Linked DNA regions of Rhodospirillum rubrum ATCC 11170. Each later gene encodes a partner of the first gene's protein in a complex. Links are inferred from orthologs where the notes say so. Each region holds a gene or a part of one and is shown on either strand. Other genes may lie near its edges.

Region 1 (12,695 bases):
CTCACGATCGATGACGCGGGTCGAGGCGCCGATGAACACGCCCATCGACAGCACGGCGCCGGTTTCCACCAGCACCCCCTCGGCGACCTCGGAGCGGGCGCCGATGAAGCAGTTGTCTTCGATGATCACCGGACCGGCCTGAAGGGGTTCCAGCACGCCGCCGATCCCCGCCCCGCCCGACAGATGAACGTTGCGCCCGATCTGGGCGCAAGACCCCACGGTCGCCCAGGTGTCGATCATCGCCCCGGATTCGACGCGGGCGCCGAGGTTGACGAAGCTGGGCATCAGCACGACGCCCGGCGCGATATGGGCCGAGCGGCGGACGATGGCGCCGGGAACGGCGCGGAATCCGGCGGCGCGGAAGCGGTCTTCCCCCCAGCCGGCGAATTTGGAGGGAACCTTGTCCCACCAGGTGGCGCCGCCCGGCGCGCCGGAAACCGGTGTCATGTCGTTGAGGCGGAAGGACAGCAGCACCGCCATCTTCAGCCACTGATGGACAACCCAGGTCTCGCCGATCTTTTCGGCGACGCGATAGATCCCGGCGTCCAGGCCGTCGAGCACGGCCTCGACCGCGTCGCGCACGGCTCCCCGCGTCTCCAGGGTCACGCCCTCGCGGCTCTCCCAGGCGGCCTCGATGGTGGTCTGCAAGCTCGGCGTGGTCATGGCGCGCGGGTGTCCCTGGGCGAAGCCCCGGTCGGGGCGGTTGAAAAGGATCCGATAGTCGTGGATGGTGGTCAACCATAGCCGGCCGGTTGTCCAAGTCAATCGCCCTGCCGGCCGGAAACGCGCCGGACCGCCCTTCCGTTGACGCGACGGGCGCCCCTTCGTAAGGTGCGACCGCATCCCGTTTCGACTCCGACCCTTCCAACAAGGGGCGCGGTCGGGAGCCTTACAGGAGAGAGGTCAGGGTGGCCGAGGTCAAGACACGCGACGAGCACGACGAGGAGCCTCCGCGGTTCGACGCCCAGGCCGCCACCATCGCGCCGGAGACGATCCTTCTGCACCCCGGCCCGGCGGCCATCGTCGCGCTGGGCGGCGGCGAGGCCCTGTGCAACGCCCTGGGCGAACCCCTGCGCCCGCTGTTTTCGCCGGAAGCCGCCGACAGCCTGTTGCCGGAGATCCGCAGCGCCCTGGAAACCGGCGTTCCCCAGCAAAAGGTCGTGGATGTCGGGCGCGACGGCCTGCCCGCCCAATTCGACCTGATCATCCTGCCCACCGCCGAGCCGGGCCGGGTGGTGGTGATCGGCCGCGACGTCACCTTGGAAAGAACCCTGCGCAAGGCGCTGACCGACAGCCGCCAGCGCTATAAGGATTTCGTCGATCTGTCGATCGACTTCACCTGGGAAACCGGACCGGACGGCCGCTTCGTTTTCGTTTCCCCCGATGGCGCCCTTGGCTATGCCGCCCGCGATCTGGTGGGCGCCCTGCCCTGGACCTTGATGGACATCACCGATGCCCAATCGGGGGCGACGGTCTTCAACTCGCCGGTCCGGGTCAAGGATGTCGATATCTGGGTCCGCCGCCGCGACGGCACTCTGGCTTGTCTCAAGACCTCCTCGATGCCGGTTTTCGACGCCAGCGGCGAATGGAGCGGCGGCCGGGGCGTCTGCCACGACATCACCGAACAGCACGACCGCGACAAGGCGCTGGCCCGGGCGCTCAACCGCCAACGCGTCGTCGCCAATGTCGAGCGCACCTTCCGCGACGAGATTGACCCCTCCAATATGCTCAATGTCGCCGCTGAAGCCCTGGCCCGCAGCGTAGGCGGTGATGGTTGCCTAATTTATCGGGCGGCGCTTGATGATGGCCCCGACCGGCCGTTCCTGCCGCGCGGACGTTTCGGCGAAGGCGGTGACGAAAAGGTCGTCCTTACCCTTGAGGCCCTAGGCGAGGGAGCCCACGCCCAGACCACCCCCGATGGGAAGTGGACCGTGCTGGTCGCGGCGTCGCGCTATCGCCGCCAGATCAACGGCGCGGTGGTGCTGTGGCGGCGCATCGAACGCGGCGCGTGGAGCGAGGATGATCATCTGCTGATCGTCGATGTCGCCAATCAGATCGGCAGCGCCAATGAACAGATCGGTCAGCACGACCGCATCATCTCCATGTCGCGCACCGACGGGTTGACCGGCCTGCTCAACCGCCGGGCGTTTTTCGACGACATGGACCGCCGGCTGAAAGGGCCTCCCGGGCTGGTCGAGCGCCGCGCCGGCGAGGAGGCGGCCCGCCGCTCCGAGCGGCCGGCGCGCTCGGCCCTGCTGTATATCGATCTGGACAACTTCAAATGGGTCAATGACGCCCATGGCCATCTGCGCGGTGACGAGGCGTTGATGACGGTGCGCAAGATCCTGACCGATCATACCCGGGCCACCGATATCGTCGCCCGCCTGGGCGGTGACGAATTCGCCATTTGGCTCGAGGGGGCCGACGCCGAGGCGGCCAGCGCTAAGGCCGCCGAGATCTTGGCCGAAGACGCCCTCTTGCGCCCCTTCGACGGCTCGCCCGACCGACCGCTGTCGTTGTCGATCGGGCTGGCCATCCATGATCCGGCCTCGGGCGAGGGAGTGGAGGATCTGACGGCGCGGGCCGATATGGCCATGTATGCCGCCAAACACGGCGGCAAGGGGCGCTTCAGTCTGTCGCTGCCGCCGCCGCACACTCCGACCTGATCGGCCGGCCAAGGCGCAAGATCCCCAGGGCGAGGATCGCCAGCCCGGCGCCATAGCCGCTGACCGCCGCCCAGCCGCCCAAGCTCCAGGCCAGGGTCGCCCCGGCCGATCCGCCGGCGCCTCCCAGGAACATACCGCTCATGAATACGGTGTTGAGGCGGCTGCGCGCCTCGGGGCGCAGCGCATAGACCACATGCTGATTGGACACCAGGGCGCTTTGAGTGCCGAGATCAAGGGCGATGACGCCGACCACCAGCCCAAGGACGCTTGCCCACAGGGCGACAATCGCCCAGGACACCAGAACCAGCGACGCGCCGAGGACGATCACCGGCCCCGGTCCGCGATGATCGGCCAGCCGCCCGGCCAGCGGCGCCGCCACCACCCCGACCGCGCCGATAACCCCGAACAGGCCGGCGACATCGGCGCCCAGCCCCAGGGCGGGCTCTTGCAGATGAAGCGCCAGAACCGTCCAGAAGACCGAGAACGAGCCAAAGAGGGCGGCCTGCGTCAGCGTCGCCCGCCGCAGGGCCGGTTCGTCGCGCCAGAGATGGGCGAGCGAACGCAAGGCTTGGCCGTAGCGCAGGCCCTGCGGCGGAACGACCCGGCGCGGCAGCACGGCGGCCATCAACCCGGCGGCGGCCAGGACCAGCGGCACGCCCAGCCAGAACATCTCGCGCCATCCCAGATGGGTGGCGACGACGCCGGCCAGGGTCCGGCTGAGCAAGATCCCGCAAAGCAGCCCGCCCATCACCGTGCCGATGATCCGCCCGCGCTGGCCGTCGGGCGCCAGGGCGGCGGCAAACGGCACGATATGCTGGGCCACCGTCGCCCCGGCGCCAACCAGTAGCGAGGCGCCGACCAGCACCCCGGCCGTTGGCGCCAGCGCCGTCAGACAAAGCGTCGCGGCCAAAGCCAGGAACTGGCCGATGATCAGACGCCGCCGGTCGACAAGATCCCCCAGCGGCACCAGCAGAAACAAACCCAGGGCATAGCCCAATTGGGTCACCGTCGGGATCAGGCCCGGGCTGGCCGAGCCGGGGAAGGCGTCTTCGATGAGGCCGAGCATCGGCTGATTATAGTAGATGTTGGCGACGGCCAGCCCAGCGGCGGCGGCCATGGCGAAGGTCGCCCCGCGACCAAGGGCGGGCCGGGGAGAGGGGAATACGGCGGGTTCGGACATGGGGCGCGACCTTTTTGGCGGGATCTGGGATGCCGAAGTGATAGCCCCCTCAACGGTTTTCGTGTAGGTGGTGGAAGTGAGCAGCCTGTATATCGGAAAGTGATAGAATGGATACGGAGGCCGTCACCGTTTTCGTCACCGCCGCCGCGGCCGGCAGCCTGTCCGCCGCCGCCCGCCGGCTGGCGATCACACCGATGACGGCGACGCGCCGTCTTGCCGGGTTGGAGCGGGTGCTTGGCCTGCGGCTGATGCAGCGCACCACGCGCGCGGTGTCGCTTACCCCCGAGGGTGAGGCTTTCCTGCCCTATGCCCAGGCCATGGTGGAAAGCGAAGCCGCCGGGCGGGCGATGCTGCGTTCGGCGGCCATCGGTGTTTCGGGACTGCTGCGCGTCACCACCCCGGCGGCCTTTGGCCGCAAGATCATCGCCCCGCTGATTCCCGGCTTGCTGCGCGCCCATCCCGAGCTGCGCATCGATCTTGATCTCAATGACGCGGTTGTCGATATCGTCGCCACCGGCGCCGATCTGGCGATCCGCATCGCCGTTTTGCGCGATAGCGCCCTGATCGCCCACAAGGTGGCGGCCAGCCCCCGGGTGTTATGCGCCGCCCCCGCCTACCTCGCCGAACGCGGCACCCCGCGCCTGCTCGCCGATCTGGCCGGCCACGACTGCCTGACCCAAACCGGCACCACCCATTGGCCCTTCCAGGCCGACCGCCGCGATCTCAAGGCGCGGGTCAACGGACGGTTTTCGGCGAACGGCATCGAAGCCCTGCACGGCGCCTGCCTGGGTGGCGCCGGCATCGCCCTGCTTGCTTTGTGGAACGTCGGCGACGATCTGGCGGCGGGTCGGCTGGTGCGGATCACCCTGGAGGACGCCGCCGCCCTTGATCTGTCGATCTGGGCCGTCTATCCCAGCGCCCGGTTCGTCCTGCCCAAGCTGCGGGTTTTCATCCAGGCCCTGGAAGGGGCCTTGCGCCCGGCGGCTTAGGCCAATCCGCTTTATGCGGCGCGGGCCATCGCCTGGATGGTGGCGATCATGCTGGCCACGCCGTTGCGGCGGTTGGGGCTGATGTGGCTGTCCAGGCCAAGCCGGGCGAAGATGCCGTCGGCGTCGATCGCCAGGATTTCTTCCGGGGTGCGGCCCGAAAAGATGATCATCATCACCGCCGCCAATCCGCGCACGATGTGGGCGTCGGAATCGACATGGAAGGTTAGCCGCTTGGGCGGGCCGGGATCGGGGAGGACGACCAGCCACACTTGGCTCATGCAGCCCCGTACCTTCGAGGCCTCGGTCTTTTCCGCTTCGGGCATCGGCGGCAGTTTCTTGCCCAGATCGATGATGTAGCGGTAGCGGTCTTCCCAATCGTCGAACAGGGCGAAATTTTCGGCCAGATCGTCCAGGGTCATCTGCGGCATGTCGCTCAAGGATCTTGTATCCCACACCGGACCGCGCCAAAGCGGCGGTCGTTGGTTTCCTTTTCCTTATACCCGCTCCCCGGACCCCGGCCAGGATTTTTGACCCGAAAAGGCGATGGTTTCCGCCTGGGCCCTGTAAGCCCGGGCCGCCGTCGCCCACTTAAGGATCCTGGCCCTGTTTTCACCCTAAGCCCACCGGAGGGGACATGAAAGGCAACGCCGCGATCCTGGCCGAGCTCAACACCCTGCTCGCCTATGAAATGACCGCATCCGATCAGTATTTCGTCCATGCCCATGTCTATAAGGACCTGGGCCTGCCCCGGCTCCATGCCCGGATCAAGCACGAGCAGGAAGAGGAACTCGAGCATGCCCGGGTGCTGATCGAGCGCATCTTGTTCCTGGAGGGCACCCCCGATCTTGGCCAGCGCCCGCCGACCTCGACCAGCCGCCATGTCCCCGAGATGCTCGCCCTTGATCTCGATACCGAACGCACGGTGGTCACCAACCTGCGCCGGGTCATCAAGCTGTGCGAGGCCGAAAAGGATTACGTGACCCGTCAGGCGCTGCTGCCTTTGCTGAACGACACCGAGGAGGATCACCTGTATTGGCTGGAACAGCAGCTGCGGCTGATCGAGCTGACCGGTCTGCAAAACTATCTGCAGGCCCAAATGGATCCGGCCGTCGCCGCCTGATCGGGCGGGTGAGGGCATGGCGCTCCCCTGGGGCGGCCGCGGGAATGTCGTCTTTCTTGCTCAAGCCCCCTTGCGCGCCGAGGGGAAAGACGGTTTATAGTGTCCTTGGAAGGCTGGCGTGGGCGTGGCTCTCGCCAACCCGGTCAGGTCCGGAAGGAAGCAGCCGTAACGAGTTCGTCGCGGGTCGCGTCCAGTCTTCCACCTTTTCTTCCCCTGTTTTCCGGGGTCGCCCGTCGGCCCCCTTGTGTTTCCGGGGTCTCCCATGCGCCCCGTTGACCCGGCCCCCGGTATGAGCGATCAGGTGACACCCGACTCCGAGGCCCCCTCCTCCGAGAAGCCTGCCGGTTCAAAAGCCACCCCGGCGTCCGCGCCCTACCGTGTTCTCGCCCGCAAATATCGCCCGGCGTCCTTTGACGCCCTGATCGGCCAGGAAGCCCTGGTCCGCACCCTGACCAACGCCATCGACAGCGGGCGACTGGCCCAGGCCTGGATGCTGACGGGCGTGCGCGGGGTGGGCAAGACCACCACCGCCCGGCTGATCGCCCGCGCCCTGAATTGCGTCGGCGCCGATGGCAAGGGGGGCGTGACCATCACGCCCTGCGGCGTCTGCGAGCATTGCAAGGCGATCGCCGAAGACCGCCATGTCGATGTGCTGGAGATGGACGCCGCCAGCCGCACCGGCGTTGGCGATATCCGCGAGATCCTTGATGGCGTGCGCTACCGCCCGGCGGTGGCCCGCACCAAGGTTTACATCATCGACGAAGTCCACATGCTCTCGACCGCCGCCTTCAACGCCCTGTTGAAGACGCTCGAAGAGCCGCCCGAGCATGTGAAATTCATTTTCGCCACCACCGAGATCCGCAAGGTCCCGGTCACCGTTCTGTCGCGCTGCCAACGCTTCGACCTGCGCCGGGTCAGCGCCGCCGAGCTTTCGGGCCATTTCCTGCGTATCGCCGGGCTGGAAGGCGCCGAGATCGCCCCAAGCGCCCTGACCCTGATCGCCCGCGCCGCCGATGGATCGGTGCGCGACGGCTTGTCGCTGCTTGATCAGGCGATCGCCCATGGCGGCGGCACGGTTTCCGAAGCCCAGGTCGCCGAGATGCTGGGACTGGCCGACCGCGCCCGCATCTTCGACCTGCTCGACGCCCTGCTCGCCGGCCGCATCGCCGAAAGCCTCGACCTCCTTGATCGGCAATACGCCCTGGGCGCCGATCCGCTGGTCATCGTTCAAGATCTGCTTGATCTCGTCCATTGGATGACGCGGGTGAAGGTGGTGCCGGTCTCGGCCGAGGATGCCGCCGTTCCCGAGGCCGAGCGCACCCGTGGCCGGGCGATGGCCGAGCGCTTGTCGATGGCGGTGCTGAACCGCTGCTGGCAGATCCTGCTCAAAGGCCTGGGCGAGGCGCGCGGCGCCCCGGTGCCGCTTCAGGCCGTCGAAATGGTGCTGATCCGTCTGGCCTATGCCAGCGACCTGCCCACCCCCGAGGAGGCCTTGAAGATGATCGCCGGCGGTGCCCAGCCCGCCGCCCCCCGCCCGCCGGCCCCCCACTCGCCCGCCGGTCCCCCCCCCGCCGCGCCGCCTCCCCCTTCGCCGCCGTCCCGGGCCGACGAGCCGCCGCGCCCGTCCCGCCCGTCGCAATCGAACGCCGGCGGCGGCGCCCTGGCCGTAGCGCCGGTGGAGGTCGCCCCCGATCCCCCGCCCCCGCCCCCGCCCCCGCCGGCCCCACCGGCCGCCGATCCGGCCGGCGCCTTCGACCCGGTGCCGCGCAGCTTCGCCCTGCTCGTCGATCTGTTCCGGCGCAAGCGCGAAGCCGTGGTCACCGGCCATCTGTATCGCGATGTCGAACTGGTGGGCTATGATCCCGAGGCTGGGCTGCTGGAGATCCATCCCCTGCCCGCCGCGCCGGCCAAACTGGCCGGCCAGATCACCCGCCTGCTCGGCGAATGGACCGGCCGGCGGTGGATGGTGACGCTGACCGACCGTCCCGGACAGCCGACCTTGCATGATGCCACCCAGGCCGATATCCATGCCCATCCGCTGGTCAAGGCGGTGCTGGACCGCTTTCCCGGGGCGGTGATCGGAACCATTCGCGAGCATCCCGGAGCCGTCGCGGCCGAGGCCGATTCGCCCGACCTCCTCGGCGATCCTGGCGAGGCTTATGGCGCGCCCGGCTTCGACACCCCGGCGGGCGCCGATCCAGACGATCTGTTCGACCCATTCATCGGAGACGACGAGACATGAAAAACATCGGGCAAATGCTCAAGCAGGCCCAGCAGCTGCAAACCCGCATGGCCGAAGTTCAAGAAGAGCTGAAGGCGATGGACGTCAGCGGCCAGTCGGCGGCCGGCATGTGCGTGGTAACCCTGGACGGCAAGGGCGGCGTGCGCTCGATCAAGATCGATCCCTCGCTGGTCGATCCCAAGGAAACCGAGGTCATGGAAGACCTGATCGTCGCCGCCTTCAACGACGCCAAGGCCAAGGTCGACGAGATGGTGAAGGAAAAGATGTCGGAACTGACCGGCGGGCTGAAGCTGCCGCCGGGCATGAGCCTGCCCTTCTGATCCCACGTCTTTTGTCCGGAGGGTCCCGGTGTCCGCGGGAGAGATCGACCGTCTGATCGGCCTGCTGGCCCGACTGCCCGGATTGGGTCCCCGTTCGGCCCGGCGCGCCGCTTTGCATCTGCTCAAGCGGCGCGAGAGCCTGATGGACCCCTTGATGGAGGCCCTGGGCGCGGTCGCCGCCTCGGTCCGCCTCTGCCCGGTCTGCGGCACTCTCGACACCCGCGCGCCCTGTTCGATCTGCGCCGATCCGCGCCGCGACGGAACGCTGATCTGCGTGGTGCGTGATGTCGCCGACCTCTGGGCCCTTGAACGCGGCGGGGTGTTTTCCGGGCGCTACCATGTTCTGGGCGGGCTGCTCTCGGCGATCGATGGCGTCGGTCCCGAGGATCTTGGTCTTGATCGCTTGGCAGCCCGCGTCGCCGAAGGCCCGGTGGTCGAGGTCATCCTGGCCCTGCCGGCCACCGTCGAGGGGCAGACCACCGCCCATGTCATCGCCGATCTTATCGAGCCAAAGGGAATAACCGTATCGGGATTGGCCCAGGGGGTTCCCGTGGGCGGCGAGTTGGACTATCTGGACGATGGCACCCTGACCGCCGCCCTGCGCGCCCGTCGCCCGGTTTGACCGCGCCGTCCGATCGCGCCCCCTGAGCGCGCCGCCGGGACGCGGCAGAGCCGATCCCTCCCCCGACCATCGCCAAAAGAGCCCGCCATGCGCCGTTTCCCCTTTCTTCCCCTTGTCGCGGCCTTGCTGGTGTCCCTGGTGACCGCCTGCGCCGGCTCTGCCCCGTCCACGCCCAAGCAGGCCGCCGTGCGCGTCGAGCGCACCCATCAATTGCCCCCCGCCCCCGCCCCTACCACCTTCGCTATCACGCCGCGCGACCGCGCCCAGGCCGCCGATCCGGCTTTCCAGGCGGCGGCCAATGTGGTCGCGCCGCTGCTCACCCGCCATGGCCATCGCTGGATCACCGGGACCGAGGCCCGTCGCGCCGTTTGGCGGGTGGGGCTGGAAACCACCATGTCCTCGTATAGCGACATGGCGCCGGCGGCGGGGGTCAGCTATCGCTTCGGCTGGAGCACCCCGGGCGGGCTGGCGATGGGCAAGGCTCCGGCGGGCGATATCGGCCCAGGCGCCCCGCCGACGATGATCGAGAAGCGGCTTTCGGTCACCATCACCGCCGAGGGCCGCACCGTCTACGAGGGGCGGGCCCTGCTGGTCGATGACGGCCGCGACCTGATGGATGCCCTGGTGCCGCTGGCCCGCGCCCTGTTCCTGCGCTTCCCCGGCCCCCAGGGCATCGATATGGGCGAGGCGCCCACCAAACCCTGATTCTTCGCCCCGCGCCGCGCCGGGACAGCGCAACAAATCCGACGATCGCGCGTTGGGCAACCGGGAGCCCTTTCGTTCGCACCGCGAGGAACAGACGTGGCTCCGCAAGAAGCCGTTCCAAGGAAGGACCGACCCCCATGCATAGCCTGACCAAAGCGACCCTGGCCGCGACCCTGATAACGACGCTGGGTTGGCAGGCCCACGCCCAAAGCTCCAGCGAGATTCTGGTGCCGCCCATGCGCGAGAGCAGCACGCCCTATAGCGCCATGTCGCCCTATAGCCCCACCGCCCCGGCGACGACCGCACCCGGCTATGGGGCCCCGACGAGCCCGGCGGCCCCGACCACCGCCGAGGGTGTTCATTACCGCTCGGTGACGGTGCCGTCCGCGACGCCGGGCTATTCGACGACAACGACGACGATCACCCCTTTGCCGTCAAACCCGAGCTATGCGCCTCCCCCCACGGTGGGGACCGGGTATTCCGCTCCGACGGGGAGCATGGGCTACTCGACGACGACCACCACCATCGCTCCCGCCCCCGCCCCCACCGGGGCGAACCCGACCGTGACCTACGCGCCGCTGCCCTCGACGCCGACCCCGGCGATTTCCCAGGTAGACGCGGCCAATGCCGCGACGCCTTTGGAAGCCAGCAGCCAGGGCATCCGTCCGTCGCTTCAGCATCGTCAACCCGGCGCCTCGGCCCAGGATGAATTGAACCGCCTGGACCCGACCATCCGCACCGATAGCGGCAGCCTCTGGGTGCGCAGCCCCAATGGCGGCTATGTCCAGAAGGGCGGCTCGGTCGGCGGAAGCGCCGGCGAATGGTACGGCGACACCAAGGCCCGCTAAGGGTTTAGGGACAGTCCCGAGCGATCGGAACCAAAGTGCGACGACGATTTGCCCGACGATCAAGATCGTAGAGCGGCGATGGCGCGGAAGGCCGGTGTCTGCCTTTCCGCCCGCCGCTCTACCCCTTGTGCGGCGTCAGCAGAACCAGGGTTTCCGTATCGGTGACGCCGCCCAGGGCGCGGATCTGGCCGATCGCCCGGTCAAGGTCTTCCAGGGTATCGGCGGCCAGATCGACCATGATGTCCCAGCGGCCGTTGGTGGTATGCACGCCGCGCGCTTCGGGAATGCGCTTGAGCGCGGCGAGGATGGCCGAAGCGTCGCGGGTTTGTTCCGAGACTAGGCACACCGCGCGCACCCCCGATCCGGCTTCCGAGCGCAGCCGCAGCGTAAACCCCAGAACCTCGCCGCTGTCGCGCAGACGATCGATGCGGTTTTGCACGGTGCCGCGCGATACCCCCAGGGCATGGGCGAGCGAGGACACCGGCAGCCGCGCATCCTCGCGCAGCAGGCCGATCAGCCGACGATCAAGATCATCAAGGGTCATGGGCGCTCCTTATCGGCCAACCCCACAGCGCCCATCTTCGCGGCGGCTCTGACAGTTTGCGCGGGATGCCTAGCATACTGCTTTATTTCTGGCATTTCGCTGACGAGTTTTAGTCTTTTCGTTGGGTCCCTCGTTTCGCATCTTCTGCCTATCGACACCCCCCGCGAACGAGGCCCCCATGCCCACCGCCCCCCGTATCCTGATGACCCGCCCCGACCATTACGGGGTCACCTATGCGATTAATCCGTGGATGACTCCCGAAAGCTGGGCCGGCAACCAGACGGTGGCGCTGGCCGAGGCCGCCACCCAGTGGCAGGCCCTGGCCGATGCCCTGGGCGCCGTCGGCTTCGCTTTGGAAATCCTCCCCGGCCAGCCCGGTCTGCCCGATATGGTGTTTCCGGCCAATGCGGCCATCGTGTTTGATGGCATCGCCCTGGTCGCGCGCTTCCGCCATCCCGAGCGTCAGGGCGAGGAAGCCCATTTCCACGCCGCCTTCGAGGCCCTGCGCCAGCGCGGCCTGCTGAGCGCCGTTCATTCCCTGCCCGAGGGCGTGTTCCAGGAAGGGGCCGGCGATTGCCTGTGGGACGCCAGCCGCCAGCTGTTCTTCGCCGCCCACGGCCCGCGCTCCAGCCGCGCCTCGATCGAGGTGATCGCCGAGACCTTCGGCCAGGAGATCGTCCGCCTGGAACTGGTCGATCCGCGCTTCTATCATCTTGATACCTGCTTTTGCGTGCTGCCCGGCGGCGAGGTTCTGACCTTCACCCCGGCGCTGTCGACCGCCTCGCTGGAGCGCCTGCGCGCCGTCGTCGCCCCCGAGATGCTGATCGAAGCCGATTTCGCCGCCGCCAGCGCCTTTAGCATCAATGCCGTGGCCCATGGCCGCGAGGTGGTGATGGCCAATCCGCCGGCCTCGTTGCGCGCCCTCCTCGAAGAGCGCGGCTACCATGTCCATGGTCTTGAGCTTGGCCGCTTCATGCAGTCGGGGGGCGGGTCCTATTGCATGACCCTGCGCCTTGATCGCCGGGCCCGGGCCGCCGTCCGCGCCACCGCCGCCGCCGAATAAAGGAGTCCACCCCATGACCTCCCTCGCCCCGCCCCTCGCCGCCGGCCTCGCCTCGCCCACCCCCGAGGATCTCCGCGACTATCTGGAGGTCGAGCATCGCCTGGGCGCGCATAACTACAAGCCGCTTGATGTCGTGCTGACCCGGGGCCAGGGGGTTTGGGTGTGGGATGTCGCTGGACGGCGTTACCTGGATTGCCTGTCGGCCTATTCGGCGGTCAACCAGGGTCATTGCCATCCGCGCATCCTCGAGGCGCTGATCGCCCAGGCCGGACGGCTGACCCTGACCAGCCGGGCCTTCCATAACGACCAGTTGGCCCCCTTCTACGAGGAAATCTGCGCGCTGACGGGCAGCCACAAGGTGCTGCCGATGAACAGCGGCGCCGAGGCCGTCGAATC
Region 2 (7,303 bases), 4.0 Mb from region 1 along the record:
GCAAGCCCAATGAGTTCGCCTATGCGGCGGCCAAACGGGTGGCCGATTCCACGGGGGTCGCCTTCAACCCCTTGTTCCTTTATGGCGGCGTCGGTCTGGGCAAGACCCATCTGATGCATGCGATCGCCCGGGGCATCCGCGAGGCCTCGCCGCATCGCCGGGTGATCTATCTGTCGGCCGAGCAGTTCATGCACCGCTTCATCCGCGCCCTGCGCCAGCAAGACACCATGTCGTTCAAGGAGCAGTTCCGCAGCGTCGAAGTGCTGATGGTCGATGACATTCAGTTCATCAGCGGCAAGGACAGCACCCAGGAAGAATTCTTCCACACCTTCAACGCCCTGGTCGATCAGGGCAGCCAGATCGTGCTGTCGGCCGACAAATCGCCCACCGATCTGGAAAACATCGGCGCCCGCCTGCGCTCGCGCATGGCCTGCGGTCTGGTTGCCGATCTCCATCCCACCACCTATGAGCTGCGCCTGGGCATTCTTGAATCGAAGGCCGAGCACATGGGCGTTTCCGTGCCCGAAAAGGTCCTTGAATTCATCGCCCATAAGATCGCGTCGAACGGCCGCGAGGTTGAGGGCGCCCTGATCCGCCTGATCGCCCATGCTCAACTGGTCGGCCGCGATCTGACCCTGGAAACCGCCCAGGATGTTCTGCACGACCTGCTGCGCACCTATGACAAGCGCGTCACCGTCGACGAAATTCAAAAGAAGGTCGCCGAGCACTTCAAGATCCGCCTCGCCGATATGCATTCGGCCCGCCGCGCCCGGGCGGTGGCCCGGCCCCGGCAGGTGGCGATGTATCTCTGCAAGCAGCTGACCAGCCGTTCGCTGCCCGAAATCGGCAAAAGCTTCGGTGGCCGCGACCACACCACGGTCATGCATGCGGTGCGCAAGGTCGAGGAACTGATCCTGGCCGATGGCACCTTCGCCGAGGATGTCGAACTGCTGCGGCGCATGCTCGAGGCCTGACGCCTCCGGCCCCCGGCGACTCCGTTTCCCGCCCCGGTTTTCGCCGTCTGCGGTTGAAAGGGAGGCGCCCCCTTCTCCTTGCGGGCGTCGCCTGACGCGGAAAGCGCTTGGGCGGGGGCCGTGGTCTGCGTATACTTCCCGCCCTTTCGGCGCTGTCTCCCGTCGCCGATCTCCCCTTCCCGTGCGGTCGGTCCCCCGGGGGCCAACCGTCCCGACACCGGTTCAGGCCCGCCCATGAAGCTGACGATCGAGCGCACCGCCCTTCTCAAGTCCTTGGGACACGTCCAGAGCGTCGTCGAGCGGCGCAATACGATTCCCATCTTGTCGAACGTGCGGATGGAAACCGGCGAGAGCGGCTTCAGCCTGAACGCCACCGACATGGACCTGGAGATCGTCGAGACGGTGACGGCGACCACCCTGGCCCCGGGAGCGACCACGGCGCCGGCCCATACCCTGTATGACATCGTCCGCAAGCTGCCCGACGGCAGCCAGGTGGAATTGAGCTATGACGGCAACGACGGCCAGCTGGTGCTCAAGGCCGGGCGCTCGCGGTTTTCGCTGTCGTGCCTGCCGGTCGAGGATTTTCCCGCGCTCAGCGCCGGCGAGTTCAGTCACAGCTTCTCGCTGCCGGCGACCGATCTGCGCGGTCTGATCGATCGCACGCGCTTTGCCATCTCCACCGAGGAAACCCGCTACTACCTCAACGGCATCTATCTGCACGCCACGGAAAGCGCCGGGGTGCCGGTGTTGCGCGCCGTGGCCACCGATGGCCACCGTTTGGCCCGCGCCGAGATTCCCTTGCCCGCCGGCGCCGCCGGCATGCCCGGGGTGATCGTGCCGCGCAAGACCGTGGGCGAATTGCGCAAGCTGATCGAAGAGACCGGCATGGATATCACCGTCGGGCTGTCCGAGCAGAAGATCCGCTTCGATTTCGACGAAACCCGCCTGACCTCCAAACTGATCGACGGCACTTTCCCCGATTACGAGCGCGTGATCCCGACCGAAAACGACAAGGTTCTGGAAGTCGATTGCAAGCTTTTCGCCCAGGCCGCCGACCGGGTGTCGGCGATCTCGACGGAAAAGTCCCGGGCCATCAAGGTTGCCGTCGCCAAGGGTACGATGACGCTTTCGGCTTCGAGTCCCGATGCCGGCAGCGCCGTCGAGGAGATCGAGGCGGCCTATCAGTCGACCTCGCTCGAGATCGGCTTCAATTCCCGCTACCTGCTCGACATTCTCGGTCAGGTCGAGGGGGGATCGGTGCGCCTGACCTTTGCCGACGCCGCCTCGCCGACGGTCATTCGCGACGTCGCCGACGCCTCGGCCGTCTATGTGCTGATGCCGATGCGGGTGTGACGACGCCGCCCCTTTCCGCCGCGTCCGACCGGCCGCCCCCTGGAGGGCCAAGGGGCGTCGTGGTCGAGCGGCTGACCCTGACCGCCTTTCGCTGCTACGACCGGCTGCGCCTGGATGTCGGACCCCGGCCCCTGGTGCTGACCGGTCCCAATGGCGCGGGCAAGACCAATCTGCTGGAAGCCCTGTCGTTTCTCGCCCCGGGGCGCGGCTTGCGACGGGCGGCTCTGGCCGATCCCTGCCGCCGGGTCGGGGGCGACGCCGCGACGGCGGGCCCGCCCTGGGCGGTGGCCGCCCATCTGCGGTTGCCGGCGGGGCCGGGAACCCTGGGGCGCGGCGTCGATGTCGGCACCGGCCTTGAGCGGGCGACGGCGGGCGAGCGCCGTCTGGTGCGCATCGATGGGGCGACGGCCGGTCAGGCGGCGCTGGGCGATCTGTTCTCGGTGCTGTGGCTGACCCCGGAAATGGACGGGTTGTTTCGCGGCGGGGCGAGCGAGCGCCGGCGCTTTCTTGACCGTCTGGTCAATGGCCTTGATCCCGATCACGCCGGACGCACCGCCGCTTACGCCCAGGCCCAGCGCGAACGCGCCCGCCTGCTGCGCGAGGGACGGGCGTCGCGCGGCTGGCTGGACGGGCTGGAAGACGTGATGGCCCGCCATGGCGTGGCGATCGTCGCGGCGCGCCGCGATCTGGTCGACCGCCTGGGGGCGGCGGTGCGCGCCGCCACCGGGCCGTTTCCCGGGGCGCGGATCGATCTGGTCTCCGAGGTCGACGGCTGGCTGGCCGCCGGCCCGGCCCTGGCCGCCGAAGACCGCCTGCGCGCCGCCCTGGCCATGGCGCGCGGACCCGAGGCGCCGGCCCCGGGACCGCACCGCGATGATCTGGCGGTGCGCCACGGCCCCAAGGACATTCCCGCCGTCCAGGCCTCGACCGGCGAGCAGAAGGCGGTGCTGATCGCCCTGATCCTGGCCCAGGCCCGGGTCCAGGAGGCCGCCCGCGCCGTGGCGCCGCTGCTGTTGCTCGACGAGGGCGTGGCCCATCTCGATGCGCCGCGCCGCGCCGCCCTGGGCGAGGCCCTGAGCGGCCAGGGACTTCAGGCCTGGGTCTCGGGAACGGAGGCGCAAGCTTTTGACTCCTGGGCCAAAAACGCTCAATTCCTGCGCATCGCCGAGGGGGCCGTGCTAGACTAGCAAAGCCCCCGTTGCCGGCTTTCGGGCCGGACCTTTCCACGTAGACAACAAGAAGACCGCTCCCATGACCCAGCAGGCCTATACATCCGAATCCATCAAGGTTCTCAAAGGACTGGAGGCGGTGCGCAAGCGCCCCGGCATGTACATCGGCGATACCGACGACGGGTCAGGCCTGCACCACATGGTCTATGAGGTGGTTGATAACGCCATCGACGAGGCGCTCGCCGGTTACTGCGATCACTCCGAGGTCATTCTCAACGGCGATGGCTCGGTGACGGTCTGTGACAATGGCCGCGGCATCCCCGTCGATATCCACCGCGAGGAGGGGGTGAGCGCCGCCGAGGTGATCATGACCCAGCTGCATGCCGGCGGAAAGTTCGACCAGAATTCCTACAAGGTGTCGGGCGGGCTGCACGGCGTGGGCGTATCGGTGGTCAACGCCCTGTCGGACTGGCTTGATCTGCGCATCTGGCGCGACGGCAAGGAACACTACGTGCGCTTCGAGCACGGCGAGGTGGTGGCGCCGCTGAAGGTGGTGGGCGACTGCGGCGACCGCACCGGCACCGAGATCACCTTTTTGGCCTCGCCGGCGATCTTCGCCATCACCACCTATGATTACGCCACCCTGGAGCATCGCCTGCGCGAGCTGGCCTTCCTCAATTCCGGGGTGCGGCTGCTGTTGACCGACAAGCGCGGCACCGAGCCGCGCACCACCAAATTCCACTACGACGGCGGCATCGAGGAATTCGTCCGCTATCTCGACAAGTCGAAAACCGTTCTGCACAGCCCGCCGGTCACGGCGATCGGCGAACGCGACGGCATGATCGTGGAACTGTCGCTGGAATGGACCGACAGCTACCACGAGACGGTGCTGTGCTTCACCAACAACATCCCCCAGCGCGATGGCGGCACCCATATGGCCGGCTTCCGCGGCGGTCTGACCCGCACCCTCAACAGCTACGCCCAAGACAGCGGGCTGATGAAAAAGGAAAAGGTGACGCTGACCGGCGATGACATGCGCGAGGGGTTGACCTGCGTGCTGTCGGTCAAGGTTCCCGATCCCAAGTTCTCCAGCCAGACCAAGGAAAAGCTGGTTTCAAGCGAGGTTCGGCCGGTGGTCGAGGCCGTGGTCGTCGAGCGTCTGGGCCAGTGGCTGGAGGAACACCCTCAGGAGGCCCGCAAGATCATCGGCAAGGTGGTGGAAGCCGCCGCCGCCCGCGAGGCCGCCCGCCGCGCCCGCGAACTGACCCGGCGCAAGGGCGCGCTCGACATGGCCAGCCTGCCCGGCAAGCTGGCCGACTGTCAGAACCGCGATCCGGCCCAGTCCGAACTGTTCATCGTCGAGGGAGACTCCGCCGGCGGCTCGGCCAAGCAGGGGCGCGATCGCGGCTATCAGGCGATCTTGCCGTTGCGCGGCAAGATCCTCAACGTCGAGCGGGCGCGCTTTGACAAGATGCTATCCTCGGCGGAAATCGGCACGCTGATCGCCGCGCTTGGCACCGGCATCGGCAAGGATGATTTCGATGTCGGCAAGGCCCGCTACCACAAGATCATCATCATGACCGACGCCGACGTCGACGGCAGCCATATCCGCACCCTGCTGTTGACCTTCTTCTTCCGCCAGATGCCCGAGGTCGTCGAGAAGGGCTATCTTTATATCGCCCAGCCGCCGCTGTATCGGGCCAAGCGCGGCAATTCCGAGCAGTACCTCAAGGACGACCGCGAGCTTGAGGACTATCTGCTGGATACCGGCCTGGATGAGACCGTCTACACCACCGCCGCCGGCGTGCAGATGGCCGGTCCCGATCTGCGCGCCCTGGTCGAACGCGCCCGCCTTGCGCGCAACGCCATCGCCGCCATGGGCCGCAAGGTGCCGTGGGTCTTGCTTGAACAGGCGGCGGTCGCCGGGGCCTTCCATACCGAGATCGTCAATGACGACGCCCGCGCCAGCGCCGCGGCCGCCGATGTCGCCCGCCGGATCGACGCCCTGGAAAGCCCGCTGGAACGCGGCTGGACCGGCACCCTGGCCGCCGGGGGCGGCATGGTGTTCCAGCGCACGCTGCGCGGGGTGACCGAGACCCATGTCATCGATCCCCAGGTCATCCACAGCACCGAGGCCCGCCGGCTTGACTCCATGGCGGCCGCCTTGCGCGAATTCTATGAGCAGCCCGGTCGCCTGCGGATCAAGGACGGCGACCAGATCATCCCCGGCCCGATGACCTTGATCAACGCCGTGATGGCCGCCGGCCGCAAGGGCATCGCCATCCAGCGCTATAAGGGCCTGGGCGAGATGAACCCCGAGCAGCTGTGGGAAACCACCCTTGATCCCAATGTGCGCCGCCTGCTGCAGGTGAAGGTCAATCAGGTCAGCGACGCCGAGGATGTGTTCAGCACCCTGATGGGCGACATCGTCGAACCCCGCCGCGACTTTATCCAAGACAACGCCCTGAACGTCCAGAACCTGGACGTTTAAGGCAAATCCCGAGCGATCTGAACCAGATCGCGACGACGATTTGCTTCGCGATCAAGATCTTAGAGCGGTGTGCGGGGACCATATTTCCCCCACACCGCCCTAAGGGGACGCCCCCGCCCCCTCCTGCCGACTAAAAACCCCCGCTGGCGCAAGCCGGCGGGGGTTTTGTTTGGGAAAAACCGTTGGGGCGGAGGGACGGGCGCTTGGCGGCGAAAATAGATCCTGGAAAATTAACTTATGGTGGTGGTTTCTAGTTGGCATGGGGTAGGATTTTCCGCTTAGGCAAGGGTCTTCAAGAGGTTAGGAAAACAGGGTCCACAGTCTATGCGGGAGCCGTCTGTCGGGCTCGTCGCGGTCCTCCTTGATTTTTTGGCAAAAGGCTTTACCTATCACGTTAAGTCCAGGGGGCGTCCGTGCTGGTTAGCTACGCTACAACCAAGCTGCTCAAGCTCTGTACGACGCAGCAAAAGCTGGTAAAGGCCTTTGGAAAACCCTGTGCCGAGGAAATCGAGGATCGAATCACGACCCTGATGGCGATGCCAACGCTGGGCGACATTCCGATCTATCCGCCGGAGCGTCGGCATAAGCTGGACGGCAGGAGGAAGGGGCAGTGGGCCGTGGAGGCGCATGGGGGTGTGCGTATCTGCCTTGTCCCGGCGAACACCCCTCTTCCGCGCTGCGCCGATGGAAGCGTTGACCTTACGTTGGTAACCGAGGTCGAGATCGTGTTTGTGGGGGATTATCATGGAGAAAGCTGAGCGGCTGACGGGTACGCCCGATTATGCGGTGCTCCCCGGGCGCATTCTCGATAAGACCCTGGCGGGGCGTGGCCTTCAAAAGGCCGAGTTCGCCGAGCGCTGCGGACATTCGGCAAAGATGATCAGTGAGATCATCGCCGGAAAAGCGCCGATCATGCCCGAAACCGCCCTTGAATTTGAGCGGGTGCTCGGGATGCCGGCGAGCTACTGGCTCACTCTTGAAAGCTTGTATCGTCTTCGTCTGGCCGAACAGCGCGACCGTCAGCGTTTGAGCGACCAGCGGGATTGGGCCAAGCGCTTCCCGATCGCCGCCATGGTTCGGTTGGGTTGGATCGACAAGCCGTCCGATCGCGTTGATGAGGTGGCGAAGCTTCTGGCGTTCTTCGGGGTCGCCAGCGTCGAGGCTTGGCAAGCCATGACCGCCAGCGCGGCCGAACAGATCGCCTACCGGCGGTCGCCTTCCTTTCAGAGTGCGCCTGAATCGGTTTCGGCTTGGCTGCGCCGGGGGGAAATGGTCGCTGGCGCGAGGCCATGCGGGCCTTTCGATGAGGCCGGCTT

What was found.
Region 2: the proteins of RRU_RS17940 (region 1) and dnaN are in contact, whole or in part, in a cryo-EM structure (PDB 8GIZ), measured with the Escherichia coli proteins. The link is inferred for Rhodospirillum rubrum ATCC 11170 from one-to-one orthologs.

The regions. Positions count from the first base shown.
Region 1 is NC_007643.1:3,992,062-4,004,756, reverse strand. The notes cover bases 5,746-8,707. They hold RRU_RS17940 (DNA polymerase III subunit gamma/tau), read left to right. Parts: upstream 5,746-6,217; coding sequence 6,218-8,197; downstream 8,198-8,707. Other genes in these bases: recR (recombination mediator RecR), read left to right, coding at 8,546-8,707; RRU_RS17935 (YbaB/EbfC family nucleoid-associated protein), read left to right, coding at 8,194-8,517; bfr (bacterioferritin), read left to right, coding at 5,746-5,955. Outside these bases: dapD (2,3,4,5-tetrahydropyridine-2,6-dicarboxylate N-succinyltransferase), read right to left, coding at 1-663; RRU_RS17970 (sensor domain-containing diguanylate cyclase), read left to right, coding at 909-2,666; RRU_RS17965 (MFS transporter), read right to left, coding at 2,629-3,846; RRU_RS17960 (LysR family transcriptional regulator), read left to right, coding at 3,954-4,835; RRU_RS17955 (SufE family protein), read right to left, coding at 4,847-5,263; more of bfr, read left to right, coding at 5,470-5,745; more of recR, read left to right, coding at 8,708-9,139; RRU_RS17925 (hypothetical protein), read left to right, coding at 9,227-9,844; RRU_RS17920 (hypothetical protein), read left to right, coding at 9,982-10,692; RRU_RS17915 (Lrp/AsnC family transcriptional regulator), read right to left, coding at 10,811-11,236; RRU_RS17910 (dimethylarginine dimethylaminohydrolase family protein), read left to right, coding at 11,415-12,299; rocD (ornithine--oxo-acid transaminase), read left to right, coding at 12,313-12,695. UniProt on the Escherichia coli protein: Part of the beta sliding clamp loading complex, which hydrolyzes ATP to load the beta clamp onto primed DNA to form the DNA replication pre-initiation complex.
Region 2 is NC_007643.1:784-8,086, forward strand. The notes cover bases 372-3,267. They hold dnaN (DNA polymerase III subunit beta), read left to right. Parts: upstream 372-1,208; coding sequence 1,209-2,327; downstream 2,328-3,267. Other genes in these bases: dnaA (chromosomal replication initiator protein DnaA), read left to right, coding at 372-974; recF (DNA replication/repair protein RecF), read left to right, coding at 2,387-3,267. In the rest of the region: more of dnaA, read left to right, coding at 1-371; more of recF, read left to right, coding at 3,268-3,514; gyrB (DNA topoisomerase (ATP-hydrolyzing) subunit B), read left to right, coding at 3,579-5,987; RRU_RS00025 (killer suppression protein HigA), read left to right, coding at 6,401-6,745; RRU_RS00030 (ImmA/IrrE family metallo-endopeptidase), read left to right, coding at 6,732-7,303. UniProt on the Escherichia coli protein: Confers DNA tethering and processivity to DNA polymerases and other proteins. Acts as a clamp, forming a ring around DNA (a reaction catalyzed by the clamp-loading complex) which diffuses in an ATP-independent manner freely and bidirectionally along dsDNA.